3 regions of the Streptomyces sp. NPDC101234 genome follow, and region 1 is predicted to be linked to each of the others. Evidence: riboswitches for the same ligand, from Rfam matches in the RefSeq annotation. Region 1 holds a riboswitch; each other region holds the start of a gene.
The links. Region 1 has a riboswitch for cyclic di-AMP ahead of ACIRR9_RS00580 (NlpC/P60 family protein). Riboswitches for the same ligand answer to the same signal wherever they lie in the genome.
Positions count from the first base shown of each region.

Region 2: it holds a riboswitch for cyclic di-AMP, as region 1 does, so the genes downstream of both, ACIRR9_RS13045 (transglycosylase family protein) here and ACIRR9_RS00580 (NlpC/P60 family protein) in region 1, are expected to answer to the same signal.
Region 3: it holds a riboswitch for cyclic di-AMP, as region 1 does, so the genes downstream of both, ACIRR9_RS46030 (C40 family peptidase) here and ACIRR9_RS00580 (NlpC/P60 family protein) in region 1, are expected to answer to the same signal.

Region 1 is NZ_JBIWOA010000001.1:114,112-121,454, reverse strand. It holds gene ACIRR9_RS00590 (M23 family metallopeptidase) at 1-1,079, shown strand, start outside; gene pcrA (DNA helicase PcrA) at 1,137-3,623, opposite strand; cyclic di-AMP (ydaO/yuaA leader) riboswitch at 3,947-4,118, shown strand; gene ACIRR9_RS00580 (NlpC/P60 family protein) at 4,127-5,293, shown strand; gene ACIRR9_RS00575 (hypothetical protein) at 5,511-6,269, shown strand; gene ACIRR9_RS00570 (WD40 repeat domain-containing protein) at 6,281-7,343, shown strand, end outside.
Region 2 is NZ_JBIWOA010000006.1:59,404-66,746, reverse strand. It holds gene ACIRR9_RS13055 (cytochrome P450) at 1-1,237, shown strand, start outside; gene ACIRR9_RS13050 (transglycosylase family protein) at 1,405-2,418, shown strand; cyclic di-AMP (ydaO/yuaA leader) riboswitch at 2,601-2,800, shown strand; gene ACIRR9_RS13045 (transglycosylase family protein) at 2,804-3,484, shown strand; gene eno (phosphopyruvate hydratase) at 3,816-5,102, shown strand; gene ACIRR9_RS13035 (septum formation initiator family protein) at 5,229-5,705, shown strand; gene ACIRR9_RS13030 (DUF501 domain-containing protein) at 5,735-6,253, shown strand; gene ACIRR9_RS13025 (exopolyphosphatase) at 6,446-7,343, shown strand, end outside.
Region 3 is NZ_JBIWOA010000041.1:666-8,008, forward strand. It holds gene bioD (dethiobiotin synthase) at 1-210, opposite strand, end outside; gene ACIRR9_RS46000 (adenosylmethionine--8-amino-7-oxononanoate transaminase) at 213-1,493, opposite strand; gene bioB (biotin synthase BioB) at 1,486-2,691, opposite strand; gene ACIRR9_RS46010 (8-amino-7-oxononanoate synthase) at 2,839-3,966, shown strand; gene ACIRR9_RS46015 (DUF397 domain-containing protein) at 4,026-4,253, opposite strand; gene ACIRR9_RS46020 (helix-turn-helix transcriptional regulator) at 4,263-5,123, opposite strand; gene ACIRR9_RS46025 (ATP-binding protein) at 5,336-5,794, shown strand; gene ACIRR9_RS46030 (C40 family peptidase) at 5,829-6,302, opposite strand; cyclic di-AMP (ydaO/yuaA leader) riboswitch at 6,306-6,490, opposite strand; gene ACIRR9_RS46035 (hypothetical protein) at 6,852-7,160, opposite strand; gene ACIRR9_RS46040 (ATP-dependent Clp protease proteolytic subunit) at 7,168-7,343, opposite strand, start outside.

The sequences.
Region 1 (7,343 bases):
AGCCCGACCAGTCGGCCATGACCGGCGCGACCCAGCACTGGGAGTGGGGCACCCAGGCCTTCGACACCGGCGCGTACGACGCCACGCAGTGGAACTCCGACGGCACCCCGGCGCAGGACCCCGAGCCCGAGCACGCGACTCCGTCCGACGGCTCCTTCGACCCTTTGGCGACCCAGACCTTCGAGCAGCTCCCCTACGAGGAGTTCGCGGAGGAATCCCCGGACGACGGGGAGTCGACCGCGAGCGGTGAGCTACCTGAAGTAACGCCACTGCTGGAGGACCAGGAAGAGGTCGCCCCGGCCGCCCCGGCCTCGGCGACACGCGCCGGCTCCCGCGCCGGAGCGCGTTCCCGCCGTCGTACGCCCCCCAAGAGGTCCGCGCTGCTGACCATCGCCGTGCCCTCCGCGTGCGTGATGGGCGTCGCCGGGATCGCCGCCGCTTCCGTCGGCAATCTCACCGGCGACGACAAGGACACGACGGCCTCGGCCTCCGACGCGCAGTCGGTGAAACCGTCCGCCGCCAACAGCAAGCTGGACGCCCAGCTCAGGACGCTCTCGGCGGGCGCCGACGACTTCGCCGACCGGGCCAGCCGGACCCAGGAGCGCATCGACCTCAAGGCCCAGCAGGAGTCCGAGAAGAAGAAGGCGGCGGCGGAGGCGGCCCGCAAGGAGCGGCTGCGTCCCAAGTACGTGCTTCCGGTCACGCAGAAGGGCCTCAGCGCCTACTTCGGCCAGGCCGGAGTGAACTGGATGTCCGTCCACACGGGCATCGACTTCCCGGTCTCCTACGGCACGACGGTGATGGCCGCGACCGACGGCGTCGTCTCCACGAAGTGGAACAGCGCCTACGGCAACATGATGATCGTGACGGCGAAGGACGGCACGGAGACCTGGTACTGCCACCTCTCGTCGTACCGTGTCGCCGCCGGTACGACCGTGAAGGCCGGCGAGCCGATCGCGTACTCCGGGAACTCCGGCAACTCGACCGGCCCGCACCTGCACTTCGAGGTCCGGCCGGCGGGTGGCGCCGCGATAGACCCGCTGCCGTGGCTGCGGAGCCACGGACTGGATCCCACCTGATCCTCTGAGTTCATCCTCCGAGTGAGCCCCCGCCGGCGGCGGGGGCTCATCCGTCTTCTACAGCTTCTCCACCGGCGCGTACCGCAGCAGCAGTCGCTTCGGCTTGCCGTCCCCGAAGTCGATCGTCGCCTCCTCGTTCCCGCCCGTGCCCTTCACCCCGACGACCGTGCCCAGGCCGAACTGGTCGTGGGTGACACGGTCGCCGACGGCCAGCGAGACCACCGGCTTCTCCGAGGTCCGCCGGGTGGCGAAACCGGACGCGCCCGACGCCGAGGAACGCGAGCGGGTCGAGGAGAGCGAGGCCGCCACGCCCGAAGCGGGCCCGGAGGACACCGGCGCCGTCGCCCCGGTCCGCTTCCACTCCAGATACGAGCCCGGGATCTCCTCCAGGAAGCGCGAGGGCGGGTTGTACGACGGCTGGCCCCAGGCGCTGCGCATCGTCGACCGCGTGAGGTACAGCCGCTCCCGCGCGCGTGTGATGCCGACGTACGCGAGGCGCCGCTCCTCCTCCAGCTCCTTGGTCTGGCCGAGGGCGCGCATGTGCGGGAAGACGCCGTCCTCCATGCCCGTCAGGAAGACCACCGGGAACTCGAGGCCCTTGGCGGTGTGCAGGGTCATCAGGGTGATGACGCCGTCGCCGTTCTCGTCGTCGTCGGGGATCTGGTCGGAGTCGGCGACCAGGGCCACCCGCTCCAGGAAGTCGGCGAGCCCGCCGGGCTGTTCACCCTCGCTGCGCTCCTGCTCGAACTCCAGGGCCACGGCGGCGAGTTCCTGGAGGTTCTCGATCCGGGTCTCGTCCTGGGGATCGGTGGAGGCCTGCAACTCGGCGAGGTAGCCGGTGCGTTCGAGGATCGCTTCGAGGACGGTGGCCGGTCCGGCGCCCGACTCCACGATCGTACGGAGATCGTCCATCAGCGTGTTGAACCGCTTGACCGCGTTCGTCGACCGCGCGGCCATGCCGTACGCCTCGTCGACGCGCTTGAGCGCCTGCGGGAAGCTGATCTTCTCGCGCTGGGAGAGGGCGTCGATCATCGCCTCCGCGCGGTCGCCGATACCGCGCTTGGGGACGTTGAGGATGCGGCGCAGCGGGACGGAGTCCTCCGGGTTGGCGAGGACCCGGAGGTAGGCCAGGACGTCCCGGACCTCCTTGCGCTCGTAGAAGCGGACACCGCCGACGACCTTGTAGGGCAGGCCGACGCGGATGAAGATCTCCTCGAAGACACGGGACTGGGCGTTGGTCCGGTAGAAGACGGCGACATCGCCCGCCTTCGCGTCACCCGCGTCCGTCAGACGGTCTATCTCGTCGGCGACGAACTGGGCCTCGTCGTGTTCGGTGTCGGCGACATAGCCGGTGATCCGGGCGCCCGCGCCCGCGTTGGTCCACAGGTTCTTGGGGCGGCGGGACTCGTTGCGCTCGATGACCGCGTTGGCGGCGGAGAGGATCGTCTGCGTGGAGCGGTAGTTCTGCTCCAGGAGGATCGTCGTCGCGTTCGGGTAGTCCTCCTCGAACTGGAGGATGTTGCGGATCGTCGCGCCCCGGAAGGCGTAGATCGACTGGTCGGCGTCGCCCACCACGCACAGCTCGGCGGGCGGGAGGTCGTGCTCGGCGGGCGGTACGTCGGTGGGGTGCCCGGAGGTGCCGACGAGCTCGCGCACCAGCGCGTACTGGGCGTGGTTGGTGTCCTGGTACTCGTCGACCAGGACGTGCCGGAAGCGGCGGCGGTAGTGCTCGGCGACGTCCGGGAAGGCGCGCAGCAGGTTGACCGTGGTCATGATCAGGTCGTCGAAGTCGAGGGCGTTCGCCTCGCGCAGCCGCGACTGGTAGAGGGCGTAGGCCTGGGCGAGGGTCTTCTCGAAGCCGTCGCTCGCGCGCGCGGCGAAGTCCTCCTCGTCGACCAGCTCGTTCTTCAGGTTGCTGACCTGGGCGCTGAACGACTTCGGCGGGAAGCGCTTGGGGTCGAGGTCCAGGTCACGGCAGACCAGGGCCATCAGCCGCTTGGAGTCGGCCGCGTCGTAGATCGAGAAGGAGGAGGTGAAGCCGAGCTTCTTGCTCTCCCTGCGCAGGATCCGCACGCACGCGCTGTGGAAGGTCATCACCCACATCGCGTTCGCGCGCGGGCCGACGAGCTGCTCGACGCGTTCCTTCATCTCGCCCGCGGCCTTGTTGGTGAAGGTGATCGCGAGGATCTGGCCCGGGTGGACATGGCGCTCGCCGAGCAGGTGGGCGATGCGGTGGGTGAGCACACGCGTCTTGCCGGAGCCGGCACCGGCCACGATGAGCAGCGGGGAGCCGGCGTGCACGACCGCCGCGCGCTGGTTCTCGTTCAGCCCCTCCAGGAGCGCGGCCGGGTCCAGGGCGGGGCGGGCGGCGCCGTCGCGGTAGTAGGCGTCCCGGTCCGGGGGCACGTCGAACCGCCCGCCGAACAGATCGTCCGGAATCGGCTCCGGTACGTGCTCGTCCTCGGGCGGCGGCGGGGGTTCCTCCTCCTGGCCGCGCGGGGGCTGGAGGCTCGCCAGGAAGCTGTCGTCAAAGAGGCTGCTCATCGCTCTCCGAGTCTAGGACGCCCCACCGACAACCGGTCGCCACCCCGAAAACTCACCCCGGCCACCCGACGGATTCGGTCCATCACATTCAGCGATCGCAGGTCACGGGCGCCCTGACCCCCGACCGCCGAAGGAGTGAGTCGCTCACCCGAACCGAACAAGTCGTGACATACGCCACCTAAACAACCGCATCGCATGAGACTCAACACTCAGGTCACGAAAATGTATCGGGCATATCGCACATCAACCTTCACACGGACCACACGAGTTGGCTAGCGTGCCGGGCAGGCCGTACGACACCCACCGGCGAACGTCGCCGGGCCGCACGGCCTCCGCCGAGTCCGGTGCGCCGCCGCGCCGCCGGAGCCGGGGACCCACACCGACCTTGGGGTGAATCGGTCCCGACTTCCCACGGGGAACGGACCGTAGGGCAACCCTTCCGAAGCACCCGCCCGAACCCGACAGCTAACTCGGTAGGCGGAACATGGAAGGAGTCGCCCCCGTTGGCGTCGCACCGAAAGTCCCGACCCTCCGCAACGCGCGTAGCCGGCATACGCACCCCCGCCCTGGCCACCGCCGCCCTCACCTCCGTGGCCCTGCTCTCCCAGACGGCCAACGCCACACCCTCCGACGACGGCAAGCCGAGCCTGGAGGAGGTGGAGAAGAAGGTCGACGCCCTCTACCGGCAGGCGGAGTCGGCCACCGAGAAGTACGACGCGGCCAAGGAGAAGACCGGTACGCAGCGCAGGCAGGTCGACACCCTGCTCGACGACGTCGCCCAGCGGACCGACCGGTTGAACAAGGCACGTGAGGAACTGGGGTCGTTCGCCGCGGCCCAGTACCGGACCGGGGCAACGACCCCCGACACGGAGACCTTCCTGCTCGCGGACAATCCGCAGGACTACTTCGACGAGACACAGCTGATGAGCCGGCTGACCTCGCGTCAGAAGGGCGCGGTCGACGACTACGTCACACAGCAGTCGGCGACCATGAAGAAGCGGCAGGAGGCCGCCAAGAGCCTCCAGACGCTCACCGACACGCAGGACGAGCTCAAGACCGCCAAGACCACCGTCCAGACGAAGCTGGCCTCCGCGCGGGAGCTGCTGTCGCAGCTGACGGCCCAGGAGAAGGCACGGCTCGCGGAGATCGAGAAGCAGAAGCAGGAGGAGGCGGCGCGCAAGGCGGCGGAGCTCGCGAAGCAGCAGGCTGCGGCCGCGGCCGCAGCCAAGCAGGACAGCTCGTCCTCCTCGTCTTCGACGTCGTCCTCCAGCGGCTCCTCGTCCTCCTCGTCCTCCTCCGACTCCGCCTACGCCACGAAGGCCGCCAAGGCGATCGCCTTCGCCCGCGCGCAGATCGGCAAGCCGTACGTCTGGGGAGCGACCGGCCCCGGCTCCTACGACTGCTCCGGCCTCTCCCAGGCCGCCTGGAAAGCCGCGGGCGTCTCCCTGCCCCGCACCACCTACGACCAGGTGAACGCCGGCACCACCGTCTCCCTCGCCGACGCCCAGCCCGGCGACCTGGTCTTCTTCTACGACGACATCAGCCACGTCGGCATCTACATCGGCAACGGCATGATGATCCACGCTCCGAAGCCCGGCGCGTACGTCCGGGAGGAGTCGATCTACTACGGAGGCGAGTCGATCATCCACAGCGTGGTGCGACCGGCCTGATCATCTGCACGTCCGCGGGTGAGCCGGCCTTTTCTCGTCGTTCCTGCCCGCAGCCCGCTCCCCCAGCCCTCACCTCCGCCAACTCGGGTGGGGTGCAGGGCTGGTGAAGGCACGGCCGACAATAGGTGGTAGGTGCGCCGGGATCACTCGGTGCCGGTGTCCGCGGAGTCCGGGCCGTGTCCCGGTGCGCGAGGGGTCTCCTGTGGGGAATTGCGTAGTGGAGGACTTCGCCCGATCCCACGACCGGGCTGCGTGGTCCCGGCCCCTGGCGGCGGTGTTGGCCTGGGAGGCCCTGAGCGGAGACCTCGACCGGCTCGACGCTCTGCTGCGCCCTCCGTCCAGACCCCTCGCCGGCGCCGGGGACAGGCTGTGCGGGTGGGCACTCGCCGACGCCTCCGACCATGACGTGGCCCTCGAAGGAGACGTCGCCGGGTTCGACGCCCGCCCGCCGGCACCCGGATCCTTCCTCGGCGCCGGGGAGATGGCGTATGTGCTGGACGCCGTCCCGGAAACCGCCGGCGATGACGTGTCCCTGGCCCTGGCCGACCGGGCCGAGGCGCTGCTCGGGAACGGCGCCGGCCGTGATCACGACATGCCGCTGAGGGCCGTGACACTCCTGCTGGCCCGGCGAGGGCAGGCCGGGCGGGCCATGGCCCTCGCCGACCGGATCGACCCCGATCTGCGCGTGGGGCGGCAGGCGGAGATCGTGGGGGAGCTGGCCCGCCACGGCGACACGGACGCGGCAGCGGCCCTCGCTCACACGATCACCGACCGCCGGGCACGGGCCAGGGCACTGATCGAGGTGGTCCGGGAGCTGGCCCGGCGCGGCGACACGGACGCGGCCGAGGCCCTCGCCCACGCGATCACCGACCGCTGGGCACAAGGCGAGGCACTGGTCGCAGTCGTCCGGGAGTCGGCCCGGCACGGTGACCCCGACGCGGCGGCGATGCCTGGAGGCAGACCTGGAAGCACCTGAGCGGCGGACTCATGGATGACGGAACCGTCTTCAACGGGACCTATGCGGCCCTGCCCCATCTCGTGGAGGCGGCAGCGGCCTTGCCTCCGGGACAGACCGTGGACTTCTGGGTGGACATGGGATGCGTCGTGACCGCGGAGGACCGGCCCCCCGTCCCGGCCGATCTCGAGGCGGGGTTCGGCGCCGCCCTTCGTCTGGCCGAGCAGGCGGCTGTACGGAGCCTCCTCGCCGCCGGCTCTCCCGCCGAGGTCTGCGCCTCCCTCGCGCTGTGCTGTGTCGCCTTCGCCGGTCATCACACCGCAGCGGCGCTGTGGTCTCTCACGCCCCGGGAAGGGCACCTTCTGCTGGTGTGTCCCGGGTGCGGGGCCGATACCGAGATCCCCGACTTCTTCGTGGACCCCGTGCGTCCACCTTCCGAGGCTCCCGAGCTGCCTGATCCTGCCCATGTCCGTCCCGGGGAACACCCATGGGGCGAGGTCGCAACGGCCCTGCGCGAGGAGGTGCTGGGAGAGGGATGGGAGCCCTTCCTTCGGGTGGCACGCGAAGTCGCGGCGGCCGGGGTACCCCCCGAAACACCGGGGCGGGCCGTCCTGTGTCTCGTCGCCGGCTTGGTCGCGGTCAAGGGCACCCCAGGGCGGGCCGGGAGGGAATGGGCCCGCAGACTGATGCCGCTCACCGGATCCTTCCGCTGCTGGGACTGCGAGCGGAGCTGGGCGATCGCCGACGGTCTGGCGGAGAACCCGGACGGCGCGCACCCGCAGAACCACCTGTGGGAAGGGTGGACGGCTGCCGACGAGCCGGCTGCGACGGTGCGGTCGGCGGCGGCCGACCGGCCGGGTGAAGCGCCGCCCCGGCTCCGGCAGGACGGGAGGGCCCTGCTCACCGCCGACGGCACACCCTGGGGCCACCTGACGGTGTTCTCCGACTCCGCGCCCGTTTCCATGCCCGTTTCCGTCGGAGGCGTCACCTCACTGGCGGTCGTGTCCCGCCCCGGTCGGCCGACGCTCGTCGCCGGCGCCGACGCCGGGGACCGGACCGCGGTGTGCCTGTGGAATCCGGAAGACGGTCGACTAG
Region 2 (7,343 bases), on a different contig from region 1:
CCTCTTCACCTGGGAGTTCGCCACCGATCCCTACCCCGCCTACGCGTGGCTCCGCGAGCACGCCCCCGTTCATCGGGCCACGCTCCCCAGCGGGGTGGAGGCCTGGCTGGTCACCCGGTACGCCGATGCCAAGCAGGCCCTCGCCGACCCCCGGCTCTCCAAGAACCCGGCGCATCACGACGAGCCCGCGCACGCCAAGGGGAAGACCGGGATTCCGGGGGAGCGCAAGGCCGAGTTGACGACGCATCTGCTGAACATCGACCCGCCGGACCACACCCGGCTGCGGCGGCTGGTCAGCAAGGCGTTCACACCGCGCCGGGTGGCCGAGTTCGCGCCGCGGGTGCAGGAGCTGACCGACCGGCTCATCGACGGGTTCGCGGCCGGCGGGTCCGCCGACCTCATCCACGAGTTCGCCTTCCCGCTCCCCATCTACGCCATCTGCGACCTGCTCGGCGTCCCGCGCGAGGACCAGGACGACTTCCGGGACTGGGCCGGGATGATGATCCGGCACGGCGGGGGACCGCGGGGCGGGGTCGCGCGGTCCGTGAAGAAGATGCGGGGATATCTGGCCGAGCTGATCCACCGGAAGCGGGAGGCGCTGCCGGCCGAGGCGGGTCCTGGCGAGGACCTGATCTCCGGGCTCATCCGGGCTTCGGACCACGGTGAGCACCTCACCGAGAACGAGGCCGCCGCCATGGCCTTCATCCTGCTGTTCGCCGGGTTCGAGACGACCGTCAACCTGATCGGGAACGGGCTGTACGCCCTGCTCACCCACCCCGAGCAGCGCGCACGGCTGCAGGACTCGCTCGCCGCCGGGGAGCGCGGGCTGCTGGAGACCGGTGTCGAGGAACTCCTGCGCTACGACGGGCCGGTGGAGCTGGCCACCTGGCGGTTCGCCACCGAGCCGCTCGTCGTCGGCGGGCAGCGGATCGCGCCCGGCGACCCCGTCCTCGTCGTACTCGCCGCGGCGGACCGGGACCCGGAGCGGTTCGCCGAGCCGGACACCCTCGACCTCTCCCGGCGGGACAACCAGCACCTCGGATACGGCCACGGCATCCACTACTGCCTCGGCGCCCCGCTGGCCCGGCTGGAGGGCCAGACCGCGCTCGCGACCCTCCTCACCCGGCTCCCGGATCTGCGACTCGCGGCGGATCCGACCGAGTTGCGGTGGCGCGGCGGGCTCATCATGCGCGGACTGCGGACACTCCCCGTGGAGTTCACGCCCCTCGGTCGGTAAGCCCTCTACCAGCCAAAGGTGACCAGCACTCAAGTCTGTGATCTTCACGTGATCTGCGCGGCATTAACTTGTGACAAGTGATCGTCTGCCTATACGTTCACCCATCAGTGCGGCGCCCCTGCGGGACCCGTCGCGCTGGTCACCGCTGTCGCTCGAAAGGTTTCCGCATGCTCTCCGGGAACGGTCGTCACCGTCGCCCCCGCCAGGCTCCGGCACTCCTCGTCGCGGCCGGAGTGACTGGCTCGGCCATCGCCATCCCGCTGCTCGGCGCCGCGAGCGCCCACGCGGCCGACGGCACCACATGGGACAAGGTGGCCAACTGCGAGAGCGGCGGCTCCTGGAGCATGGACACCGGCAACGGCTACTACGGCGGCCTGCAGATGTCCCAGGACGACTGGGACAAGTACGGCGGCACGGACTACGCCGCCACGCCCGACCAGGCGAGCCGTTCGCAGCAGATCGCGGTCGCCGAGAAGATACTCGCCGAGCAGGGCACCAAGCCCTGGCGGACCTGCGCCCTGCTCGCCGGGCTCTCGTCGGACGACGCCTCGGTGAACGTCGACACAGGACTCACCGGATCGAATGATTCGTCCGGTTCCTCTGACTCCTCCGACTCCTCCGACTCTTCCTCCGGATTGTCGGACTCGTCCTCTTCGTCTGATTCCGGCTCCTCGTCCGACGCCACGGACTCCGGGGCCGGGACGGCGACCCCCGCTCCGAGTTCCAGCGCGAGTGGTGACTCCAAGAAGGACGCCACCGACAAGTCGGCCAAGACGGACAAGTCTGAATCTTCAGACACAAATACCTCGAAGGCGAGCGAGAGCCCCGTAATTCCCGATAGCAGCAGCGAATCGGACAATTCTTGGCAGGCCGGCGGGTCTTGGAGTCTGGTCGACACAGGGGCCGTCGGTAGTAGCAGTGGCAAGCACCGCGGCGGCTCGGCGGACGAAACCGTGAAAAACGGTCAGAAGGTCGCATCCTCCGGCCGTCACGCCTCCCGGGATGCCGGCACCTATACCGTCCGGGACGGCGACACCCTCGCCTCCATCGCCGACTCCCTTGACCTCGACGGCGGATGGCGCGCTCTCTACGCCGCGAACAAGGCGGACATCGGCACCGACCCGAACGACATCACCCCCGGTCAGACCCTGAAACTCGGCAGCGAATCGGACGAAAAGTAGCGGGAGTTGGCGCCCGACTTGGGAGCTGATGTCCGGTTTGGTGAAAGTGTGGGATGAGTCTCAGAAGCCCTGATCATCTTTGAAATTCACCGGATCGCCCGCTTACGGTCGAGGCCGCTCGTCACCACGAGCCCCGGCCGCCGCAACGCCGAGTCCTGCCAGTGGCTGCCCGGGAACAGTCGACGCGTCAAGCGCCGTAGGCAGGAGCGGGGGACCCAAGGTAAGTGCCGGGTCCGGCAGTTGAGCCCTCATGGGCGCACGGCCGAAAGGCCGCCGGAACCGGCTAGGGGTGGAGCCGCGCACCGACACACAGGTGTGCGGCCGGGCAACTCAACCGGCCCGAACCCGACAGCTCACCTCGCAGGCGTCGGTGAGGGGATCCACCATGCTGTTTTCCGGCAAGGGCAAGCACCGTCGTCCGTCCAAGGCCGTTCGCGCCATCGCCGTCGCCGGTGTCACCGGCGTCGCCGTCGCCGCCCCGCTGATGGCGGCCGGCAGCGCCTCCGCCGCCACCGCCTCCGAGTGGGACACCGTCGCCAAGTGCGAGTCCGGCGGCAACTGGTCCATCAACACCGGCAACGGCTACTACGGCGGTCTGCAGTTCTCCGCCTCCACCTGGGCCGCGTACGGCGGCACCGCCTACGCCCCGCAGGCCAACCAGGCCACCAAGGCGCAGCAGATCACGATCGCCGAGAAGGTCCTCGCCGCGCAGGGCAAGGGTGCCTGGCCGGTCTGCGGCACGGGCCTGTCCGGCGCCGCCTACACGGGCAGCAGCGCCGGCTCCTCCAACTCGTCGAGCGGCAGCACGAGCAGCCGTACGACCGACACGCAGGCCGCCTCCCGGTCCGCCGAGCGTCCGGCCGTGACCAAGACCGTCACCACCCCGACCGGCAAGAAGGTCAAGAAGGGCAACGGCGAGTACAAGGTCGTCAAGGGTGACACCCTCAGCTCGATCGCCCAGAAGCACCACGTCAAGGGTGGCTGGCAGGCCCTGTTCAAGCTGAACAAGGACATCGTCGCCGACGCCGACTTCATCTACCCGGGTCAGCAGCTCCACCTGAAGTAAGACCCAGCTGAACCACAGCCCCCACACAGTCGTGGTCCCCATAGTGGGGACCATGTGAGGGTCACCCCCGTCCCCCACGGGCCCCCGCTTCGGTGCGTTTTCCCCCGTACGCACCGGAGCGGGGTTTCTTTTTTGACCCGCTCTTCTTCCGTTCTTCATCGGGACCCTCTTTGTTCCGCGCGTGAACAATGAGTACCGTCTGAGTGTCCACGGGCCGGTCGGTCGACCGGCTGACGGCCCTGGGACGGTTAGGCTCTAGTCGCAAGGCTGAGCAAGGGCCGACAAGGCTCGCGTGCGCCCCGCACAACCAGCGTCACATCCCAAGAAGGAGATGCTCGTGCCGTCCATCGACGTCGTCGTAGCCCGGGAAATCCTGGACTCCCGAGGCAACCCCACGGTCGAGGTCGAGGTCGGCCTCGACGACGGCAGCACGGGTCGTGCCGCCGTTCCGTCCGGCGCCTCCACCGGCGCCTTCGAGGCCATCGAGCTCCGTGACGGCGACCCCAACCGCTACCTCGGCAAGGGCGTCGAGAAGGCCGTCCTCGCCGTGATCGAGCAGATCGGCCCGGAGCTGGTCGGCTACGACGCCACCGAGCAGCGCCTGATCGACCAGGCCATGTTCGACCTGGATGCCACCGACAACAAGGGCTCGCTCGGCGCCAACGCCATCCTCGGCGTCTCCCTCGCCGTCGCGCACGCCGCCTCCGAGGCCTCCGACCTGCCGCTGTTCCGCTACCTCGGTGGCCCGAACGCGCACCTGCTGCCCGTCCCGATGATGAACATCCTCAACGGCGGCTCGCACGCGGACTCCAACGTCGACATCCAGGAGTTCATGATCGCCCCGATCGGCGCGGAGTCCTTCTCCGAGGCGCTGCGCTGGGGTGCCGAGGTCTACCACACCCTCAAGAAGGTGCTGAAGACCAAGGGCCTGTCCACCGGCCTCGGCGACGAGGGCGGCTTCGCCCCGAACCTGGAGTCCAACCGCGCCGCGCTCGACCTCATCCTCGAAGCGATCAAGCAGGCCGGTTACGTCCCCGGCGAGCAGATCGCGCTCGCGCTCGACGTCGCCGCGTCCGAGTTCTACAAGGACGGCAAGTACGAGTTCGAGGGCAAGTCCCGCTCGGCCGCCGAGATGACCGAGTACTACGAGGAGCTCGTCGCCGCGTACCCGCTGGTCTCCATCGAGGACCCGCTGTTCGAGGACGACTGGGCCGGCTGGAAGGTCCTCACCGACAAGCTCGGCGACAAGGTGCAGATCGTCGGCGACGACCTGTTCGTCACCAACCCGGAGCGCCTGGCCCGCGGCATCGAGGAGGGCACCGCCAACGCCCTGCTGGTCAAGGTGAACCAGATCGGTTCGCTGACCGAGACCCTGGACGCCGTCGAGCTGGCCCAGCGCAACGGCTTCAAGTGCATGATGTCGCACCGCTCCGGCGAGACCGAGGACGTCACCATCGCCGACCTCGCCGTCGCCACCAACTGCGGCCAGATCAAGACCGGCGCCCCGGCCCGCTCCGAGCGCGTCGCCAAGTACAACCAGCTGCTGCGCATCGAGGAGATCCTCGACGACGCGGCGGTGTACGCCGGCCGCTCCGCGTTCCCGCGCTTCAAGGGCTGAACCCCTGCGGCCCGCAGCGGCCGGTAGAGGGTAAGGCTTAGCCAGTCGTACGTACGTCCCCGTACCCGGTCCCGTACCGTGTCCGGGGACGTACGCACGTATCAGGGCGACCAGGGAGGCGGGGACATGGCCGTGAAGGACCGGGACCGGTTCTCCACCGCGACCAGGCTCAAGCTGCTCGGTGAGCAGACGGCGGCCCGGGTCTACCGCTCCCAGACCAGGCGTCAGGCCCGCCGCTCCCGGCTCACCGGCCGCGCGGCGCTGCTCGCGATCGTGCTGTGCACGATGATCGTCGCGCTCGCCTATCCGATGCGGCAGTACGTCTCGCAGCGCGCCGAGATCTCCGACCTGGAACGCAGGCAGCAGCAGGCGCAGCAGCGGGTCGAGCAGCTGCGGGACCTCAAGGCGCGGTGGCAGGACGACTCCTACGCCGAGCAGCAGATCCGGCAGCGGCTGCACTATGTGATGCCGGGGGAGACCGGCTACATCGTGATCGCCCCCGGTACGGCCAAGCAGGCGCACGCCTACCTCGGGGCGGCCGACCGGCCCTGGTACGCGAACGTCTGGGACGGCGTCGACAAGTCCGACGCGTCCGACCAGTGAACCGACAGAAAGCCACGCAGAACACAGTCATGCAAACGCCTCCGCCCTCCACTCCGCGTACCGAGCCCACCGACGCCGACGTCGAGGCCTTCAAGCAGCAGCTCGGGCGGCCGCCGCGCGGGTTGCGGGCGATCGCGCACCGGTGCCCGTGCGGGCAGCCGGACGTCGTGGAGACCGCGCCGCGGCTGCCGGACGGGACGCCGTTCCCGACGCTGTACTACCTGACGTGTCCCAAGGCCGCGTCCGCCATCGGGACCCTTGAGGCCAACGGCGTGATGAAGGAGATGACGGCGCGGCTGGAGAGCGATCCGGAGCTGGCGGCGGCGTACCGGGCCGCGCACGAGGACTACATCCGGCGCCGGGACGAGATCGAGGAGCTGACGGGCTTTCCGAGCGCGGGCGGGATGCCGGACCGGGTGAAGTGCCTGCATGTGCTTGTCGCGCACGCGTTGGCAGCGGGGCCCGGGGTGAACCCGCTCGGTGACGAGGCTCTGGCGATGCTGCCGGAGTGGTGGCTCAAGGGCTCCTGCGTCGTCACCGGCGAGTGACGCACCCCCCAGGGGGCTCCGCCCCCTGGACCCCCGAGACCTTCGCCCACCCACCACCCGACTCGGTCGGTCGAACGGTCCCCGCCCCGGCTCGGTCGGTCGAACGGTCGCCCACTCGGCTCGGTTGGAGGAACGGTCGCCGCCCCGGCTCGGTCGGCCGAGAAGTCACGAACAGACAAGGACCCCACCGTCATGACCCGCGTCGCCGCCATCGATTGCGGTACCAATTCCATCCGGCTGCTTGTCGCCGACGTGAACCCTGAGACGGGGGAACTCGTCGATCTGGAACGCCGTATGACGATCGTTCGGCTCGGGCAGGGTGTCGACCGGACCGGGCGGCTCGCGCCGGAGGCGCTCGCGCGGACCTTCGCCGCCTGCCGTGAGTACGCGGCAGTGATCAAGGAGCACGGCGCGGAGCGGCTGCGGTTCGTGGCCACCTCCGCCTCCCGGGACGCCGAGAACCGCGACGAGTTCGTACGGGGCGTGCTGGACATCCTGGGCGTGGAGCCCGAGGTCATCAGCGGTGACCAGGAGGCCGAGTTCTCCTTCACGGGGGCGACCAGGGAGCTGAGTGGTCGCGACGACCTCGCCAAGCCGTTCCTCGTCGTGGACATCGGCGGCGGTTCGACGGAGTTCGTGGTCGGCGAGGAGCACGTGCGGGCCGCGCGGTCCGTGGACGTCGGCTGCGTGCGGATGACCGAGCGGCACCTGGTGCACGAGGGACACGTCAGCGACCCGCCCACCGAGGCCGAGACCGCCTCGATGTGGGCCGACATCGAGCGCGCCCTCGACCTCGCGGAGGAGACCGTGCCGCTGCGCGAGGCGCACACCCTGGTCGGTCTCGCCGGCTCCGTCACCACCCTCTCCGCCATCCACCAGGACCTGCCGGAGTACGACTCCGTGGCCATCCACCACTCGCGCATCCCCTACGCCCGGGTCCGGGAGATCACCGAGTGGCTGCTGCGTTCGACGCACGCCGAGCGGGCGGCGATCCCCTCCATGCACCCCGGCCGCGTGGACGTCATCGGCGCGGGCGCCCTGGTCCTCCAGTCGATCATGGAGCGGGTGGGTGCCCAGGAGGTCGTGGTGA
Region 3 (7,343 bases), on a different contig from region 1:
GGGGAAACGGGCGACTTCGGCCGCCGTCACGGCACCCGCGAGCCGCGCGACCTCGTCGGCATCCCCGCGCTCGTCCGGTCGTACCCCGGTCTGCGCGGCCTTCAGGACCGCCACCGAGCGGCCCGCCGCGAGCGCGGCGGCGGCGACCGCGGCCGTGGTGACCGTCTTGCCGACCTCCGTGCCCGTCCCCGTGATCACCAGGATCGGCATGCTCATCCCTCCCGCGCCGCGGCGCACACCGCACGCGCGATCCGCGCCACGTCCGCGTCGTCGGTGACGTACGGCGGCATCGTGTAGACCAGGTCGCGGAACGGCCGCAGCCACACGCCCTCGCGCACCGCGGCCGCCGTCGCGGCCTCCATGTCGACCTCGTGGTCGAGTTGTACGACCCCGATGGCGCCCAGAACGCGGACGTCCCGTACCCCGGGGTTGTCCCGTGCGGGCGCGAGTCCGTCCCGCAGGCCCGTCTCGATCCGCTTGACCTCCCCGAGCCAGTCCTGCCCGAGCAGCAGTCCGAGCGAGGCGCAGGCCACGGACGCGGCGAGCGGATTGCCCATGAACGTCGGCCCGTGGGCCAGCACCGGCACCTCGCCCCGTGAGATCCCCTCGGCCACCCGAGGCGTGCACAGCGTCGCCGCCATGGTCAGATAGCCGCCGGTCAGCGCCTTGCCCACGCACATCACGTCCGGCGTGACGGCCGCGTGGTCCGCCGCGAACAGCGCGCCCGTGCGCCCGAAGCCGGTCGCGATCTCGTCGAACACCAGCAGCACGTCATGTGCGTCGCAGGCCTCGCGCAGCACCCGCAGATACGCGGGGGAGTGGAACCGCATCCCGCCCGCGCCCTGCACCACCGGCTCCACGATCACCGCGGCCAGTTCGCGCGCGTTCCGCTCGATCACGGAGCGCAGCTGGTCCGCGTACGACTCCTCGTACTCCGTCGGCGGCGCGTCCGCGAAGACCTGGCGCGGCAGCACCCCGGACCACAGGTCGTGCATCCCGCCGTCGGGGTCGCACACCGACATCGGCTGCCAGGTGTCGCCGTGGTAGCCGCCCCGCCAGGTCAGCAGGCGCTGCTTGGCGGGGCGGCCGAGCGAGCGCCAGTACTGCAGGCACATCTTCACGGCGACCTCGACCGACACCGAGCCGGAGTCGGCGAGGAAGACGTGTTCGAGGCCGGCCGGCGTGATGTCGACAAGGAGCTTCGCCAGCCGGACGGCGGGCTCGTGGGTGAGCCCGCCGAACATCACATGGCTCATTCGGCCGAGCTGTGCGCTCGCGGCCTCGTTCAGCACCGGGTGGTTGTAGCCGTGGATCGCCGACCACCAGGACGACATGCCGTCGACAAGCTCGCCCGAGCCGTCCGCGAGCCGCAGCCGGACCCCGCTCGCCGACTCCACGACGAGCGGTTCGGCCCGGCCCGGCATCGGACCGTACGGATGCCAGACGTGCCGCCGGTCGAGGACCAGCAGCTCGGGGACGCTCAGGTCAGGCATTGGGCGCGAGATCCGTTCCGGCCCCGCGACGGCGGACGGCGACCAGGTCGGTACGCGGTTCGTTGACGGTCGCGGTCGCGGTCGCGGTGGCGGCGACACCCTCGTGGGAACCGCAGCCCGACCCGCATCCGGCCTCGGCGTGCGATCCGCATCCTGCGTCCGCGTGTGAGCCGCAGACGGAACCCGCGGCCTCGGCCCGGTGCTCCGGCAGCGTCACCTCGTCGGCCCCCTCCACCACGAACCCGGCGTCCGCGATCATCTCCAGGTCGGCCTGGCCGGCCTGGCCCTCGGTGGTCAGGTAGTCGCCCAGGAAGATCGAGTTGGCCAGGTTCAGCGCGAGGGGTTGCATGGTGCGCAGATGTACCTCGCGGCCGCCCGCGATCCGCACCTCCACGTCGGGGCAGACGAACCGCACCATCGCGAGGATGCGCAGACAGCGCTGCGGGGTGAGGTTCCACTCCTTGGCCAGCGGGGTGCCCTCGACCGGGATCAGGAAGTTCACCGGAACGGAGTCCGGGTCCAGCTCGCGCAGTGAGAAGACCACGTCGACCAGGTCCTCGTCCGTCTCGCCCATACCGGCGATCAGACCGGAACAGGCGGACAGACCGGCCGCGTGCGCCTTGTTGACCGTGTCCACCCGGTCGGCGTACGTGTGGGTGGTCGTGATCTCCCCGTACGTCCCCTCGGACGTGTTGAGGTTGTGGTTGTAGGCGTCCGCGCCCGCCTCGCGCAGCCGCTCCGCCTGGCCGTCGGAGAGCAGACCGAGGCAGGCGCACACCTCGACGCCCTCGTTCTGCTCCTTGATGGCCTTGATGGTGCCGGCGACCCGGTCCACGTCCCGGTCGGTCGGACCGCGTCCGGACGCCACCAGGCAGACCCGCTTGGCGCCCCCGGCGAGCCCCGCGGCGGCCGCCTTGGAGGCCTCGTCGGGTTTCAGCCAGGAGTACTTCAGGATCCCGGTCGATGAGCCCAGCCGCTGCGAGCAGTAGGAGCAGTCCTCAGGACACAGGCCCGACTTGAGGTTGACCAGGTAGTTGAGTTTCACGCGCCGGCCGAACCAGTGCCGGCGCACCTTGCCGGCCGCGGCCACCACATCGAGCACGTCGTCGTCGGAGGTCGCCAGTACGGCGAGCGCTTCCTCGCGGGTCGGCAGCTCGCGCCGAAGCCCCTTGTCCACCAGCGTGTTCAGCAGGTCCATGAGAGCCGATCCTGTACTACGAGGCAGCTCCGGGCCAAGGAGAGTTTGCACAACCCTGTCAGTTCGACGTGTGGGTATTGCCACACACTGGGTGACTGGTCGTCCCGCTAGGGTCTGTCCACTGCCTACAAAATCATCGGAGGGGTCATGGCGTTCGGCTGGATCGACGAACAGGCGGATCTCCGCCGCCGCGCCGGACTCGTACGGACCCTGCGCCCCCGTCCCGCCGACTCGCCGCTCCTGGACCTGGCGAGCAACGACTACCTGGGCCTCGCCCACCACCCGGAGGTCGCCGAGGGCGCGGCCGAGGCGGCCCGGACCTGGGGCGGCGGCTCCACCGGCTCCCGACTGGTCACCGGCACCACGGAACTCCACACCGAGCTGGAGCGCGAGCTGGCCGAATTCTGCGGGTTCGAGGCGGCCCTGGTCTTCTCCTCCGGCTACGCGGCGAACCTCGCGGCCGTCACCACGCTCGGCCCGCACGGCTCGCTGATCGTCTCCGACGCCCTGAACCACGCCTCCCTGATCGACGGCTGCCGGCTGGCCCGGGGCGCCACCCAGGTCGTGGCGCACTCCGACCCGGACGCCGTACGCAAGGCGCTCGGCACCCACGAGGGGATGGCGGTCGTCGTCTCCGACACGGTGTTCTCGGTCGACGGCGACGCGGCACCGCTGGCCGCACTGGCCGAGGCGTGCCGGGAGCACGGCGCCGGACTGGTGGTCGACGACGCCCACGGGCTCGGGGTCCTCGGGGACGGCGGGCAGGGAGCGCCGTACGCGGCCGGGCTGGCCGGCTCCGACGACGTGGTCGTCACGGCGACCCTGTCCAAGTCCCTGGGCAGCCAGGGCGGTGTGGTCCTGGGCCCGGCCCGGGTGATCGACCATCTGGTGAACGCGGCCCGGACCTTTATCTTCGACACCGGCCTCGCCCCCGCCGCGGCGGGAGCGGCGCTGGCCGCCCTGCGGCTGCTGCGACGCGAGCCCGGGCGCGCGGCCCGGGCTCGCGAGGTGGCCGCCGACCTGCACGCACGGCTGACCGCCGCGGGTCTGGAAGCGGTACGACCGGACGCCGCGGTGGTCTCCGTGCGGGCACCGTCCCCGGAGGAGGCCGTGCAGTGGGCGGCCGACTGCCGGACGGCAGGCCTGGCCGTGGGCTGTTTCCGTCCGCCTTCCGTGCCGGACGGCATCTCACGGCTCAGGCTGACCGCCCGTGCCGACCTCTCCGGGGCCGAGATCGAACGCGCTGTACGTGTGATCGGCGAGACACGACCATGAGTCGGCGTGACACGGCCGGGCCTTGCCCATATGCGGATACGGAGTCGGTCGTCAGCTGATCAGGCGGTGAGCGTGGCCACGAAACCCGCCCAGCTCTCGGGGGAGAAGAGCAGCGCGGGTCCGGCCGGGTTCTTGGAGTCGCGCACGGCGAGCAGTCCGGCCGGTGGGCCGGAGTGCGGCCGTGCCGTCTCCACGCAGTTGTTCGCTCCGGTGCTGTAGCTGCTGCGCAGCCACCGCGATCCGTGCAGATCAGCACTTGAAGGTACGTTCCGAGGCAGTGCAGTCATGGTGCCTCCTTACGCGCCGTCACCTATCCCGGCGATGTAATCCAACGAGTCCTCGGGCGAAAGGGCGTGGATCTGAAGGGTGTTGAAGGCCTCCGCGTAGGCCTGGAGGTCTTCTTTCCGTTCCAGATAGAGGCTACTCGTCAACTGGTCGAGAACAACCACATCCAGATCAGAAGTGCTCGGAAATGAGAAGATTACGAAAGGCCCGGTGATGCCCACATGCGCTCCGGCCGCGAACGGCAGCACCTGGAGCCGTACTTGAGGCAGTCGGGCCGCTTCCACCAGCCGCTCCAGCTGCCGGGCCATCACGCCCGGGCCGCCGACCTCCCGGCGCAGTACGGCTTCGTCGAGGACCGCGCTCAGCTCCAGCGGCGGCTCGTTGCGCAGTACGTCCTGCCTGGCCAGACGCACTTCCACCAGGGCGTCCAACGCCTCGTCGTCGAGCCCTTCGGCGGCCACCCGGGTCACGGCACGCGCGTACTCGGGCGTCTGCAGCAGTCCCGGTACGACCGAGGTCTCCAGCGTGCGCATCGCGCTTGCCTGTGACTCCAGACTGATGAAATCCCGGTAGGTCGGGGGCAGTACGCCACGATAGGCGTGCCACCAGTGATGCCGGCCCGCGGTATCCTCCGACCCCGCCAACACCAGCAGCAACTCCCGAAGTTGTCCCTCGATCACGCCGTACGCGTCGAGCAGTAACCGCACATCGGCCGGTTTCACACCGCTGGCGCCGGTCTCGATCCGGCTCACCTTCGACTGATGCCAGCCCACCAGACGGGCGGCCTCTCCGCTCGTGAGACCCGCGCCGGTGCGCAGCATGCGCAGTTCGGCGCCCAGTTTCCGGCGGCGTACCGCGGGACCGTTCTGCATGGGCTACTCCTTACTCCTTCCGAGCCGCCCAAATACGGTCTGGGGTAGCAGAGTTCACCGCTTCGAGCGACAGATATATGCATATCTTGGTGGATCGCTCCCCGTGACCGGCCCGGTAATGGCAGTCTGACGAAGAAGCACCAGTCCGGGACCGTACTCGAACCATCCGCACCGTGTCGGACTCCGGTCCCGAGGAAAGGGACGACCTCGCCATGGCAGACCATCTGGAAGCATCCGTCACTCTGCCGAGCGATCCCGCCTCGGTCTCCACGGCCCGCTCCTATGTGCTGGGCACCCTGGAGGAATGGGGACTGCCACCGGAGACGGAGACCGCGGACACCATCCGCCTCATCGTCTCGGAACTCGCCACCAACGCCGTACAGCACACCTTCGGACAGTCACCCACCTTCACGGTGGACCTCGTCCTTGACCGTGACGAACACCTGCGCATCGGCGTCACGGACAGTCATCCGCGCTTCCCCAAGAGACTCCCCGCCGCGGTCCAGCAGGACAACGGACGCGGCATGGTCATCATCCGCTGGCTCACCGCCGAGTGCGGCGGCAAGCTCCGGGTGCGCCCCACCCGGGAGGGCGGCAAGACCGTCTTCATCGAACTGCCCTGGACGGTCCCCGCCGAACCCGTCACGACCGCCGGCCAACAGGAGCCGTAGCCCTGAGCCCCTGCCGGCCGACTCGTCGAGCGGATCAGCTGACCCGGCCGTACCAGACGCTCTTGGTCCAGATCTTCTGGAGCTTCACCACGTCCCCGGTCTTCGGGGCGTGCCAGATCTTTCCCTTCCCGGCGTAGATGCCGACGTGGTACACGCTGGAACCCGAGTGGAAGAAGACCAGGTCCCCGGCCTTGCGGTTGCCGGCCGAGATGTGACGGGTCTTGTTGTACTGCTGGGCCGCCGTACGCGGCAGGGTCTTGCCCGCCTTCTTGAACGAGTACAGCGTGAGCCCGGAGCAGTCGAACCGGTTGGGTCCGGTGGCGCCCCACCTGTAGGGCGCGCCCTTCTTCGAGGCAGCGACCTGCAGTGCCTTCGTCCCCATCGTCGCGGCCGAGGCGTCGGAGGCGACGCCGGGGATCACGATCGAGCCGCCGACGGCGGCGATGGTCAGCGCCGAGGCCGTACCGGCCCGGGCCATGAGCGACGGAACACGATTGAGCGCAGTCATGCGCAACCCTTCGTCAGCCGCCTGTGAAGGATGACCTGTCGGATTCGGGCTGGCGAAGTTGCCCGGCCGTGTCGCCACGGCTTCACCCCAAGGGCAGCTCGGCCCGGTCATGGCGTGACCGTTCCGGCGACCCGTAGTGCTTGGGTCCTCCACTCCTGCCGATGCACTTCTGTCGACGGGTCAATCCGGGCGGCGGCAGGACTCGGCGTCCGCCCGGACCGCCCCGCCGCTGTGGCGGGGGCTTGTCGTCAGACAGGGATCTTCACTCACTCGTGTCCGAAAATCCCAACGGAATCGGGGATTTGTGGGGTTACTCACCACCCACCCGTTCGGGTGGACAACCCTTTGTTCGATTCTCCGTCAACTCCCCTGCGTAGCCCCGGACCTGCACCGGAGCGTCATGCGGGTGTCTCCGAACGGGCGTCCTGAGCGACCTCTTCGGTCAGGTAAAACCACGCCACACTCCGCCGAACGGCAGTAACCCCTTTGGGTCGTTTCAACTCCGGCCCGGGCGTGGCTTCGACGCGCCGCCCCCGATTCTTGCGGGCATCACCGTACGCAGTCGGGCGGGAGTACGACGCGAGCGGTCCGGCGCTCACCGTCGAGCACGCGCAACGCCCGTGCCAGCGTGTCCCCGTGAAGCTCCGTCTCGCCCCGCCGATGCATCAGGGCGAGCGCGTCGCGCAGCTCGGACGCCGCGCGCACCAGCGCCTGCGCGGCGCGCAGCCCTCGATAGGTGTCCTCGTTCTGCGCCGGGTTGATACGGCCCAGCAGGTCGACCACGTCCAGGTAACGGTCGATCAACTCGCCCTCGGCCCGGGTCAGTGCGGGCAGCGGGGGAAGCTCCGGTGGCAGCATCGGCGCCTCACCCCGCGTCCGGCAGACCGAGCGAGGTCCTGCGGCTGGGTACGATCCGGTCCACCAGCCCGTACGCCAGCGCCGCTTGCGCGTCCAGGACCAGGTCCCGGTCCAGATCCTGGTGGACCTGCTCCGGTGTGCGCCCGGTGTGCTTGACGAGCATGCTTTCGAGCAGCGCCCGGA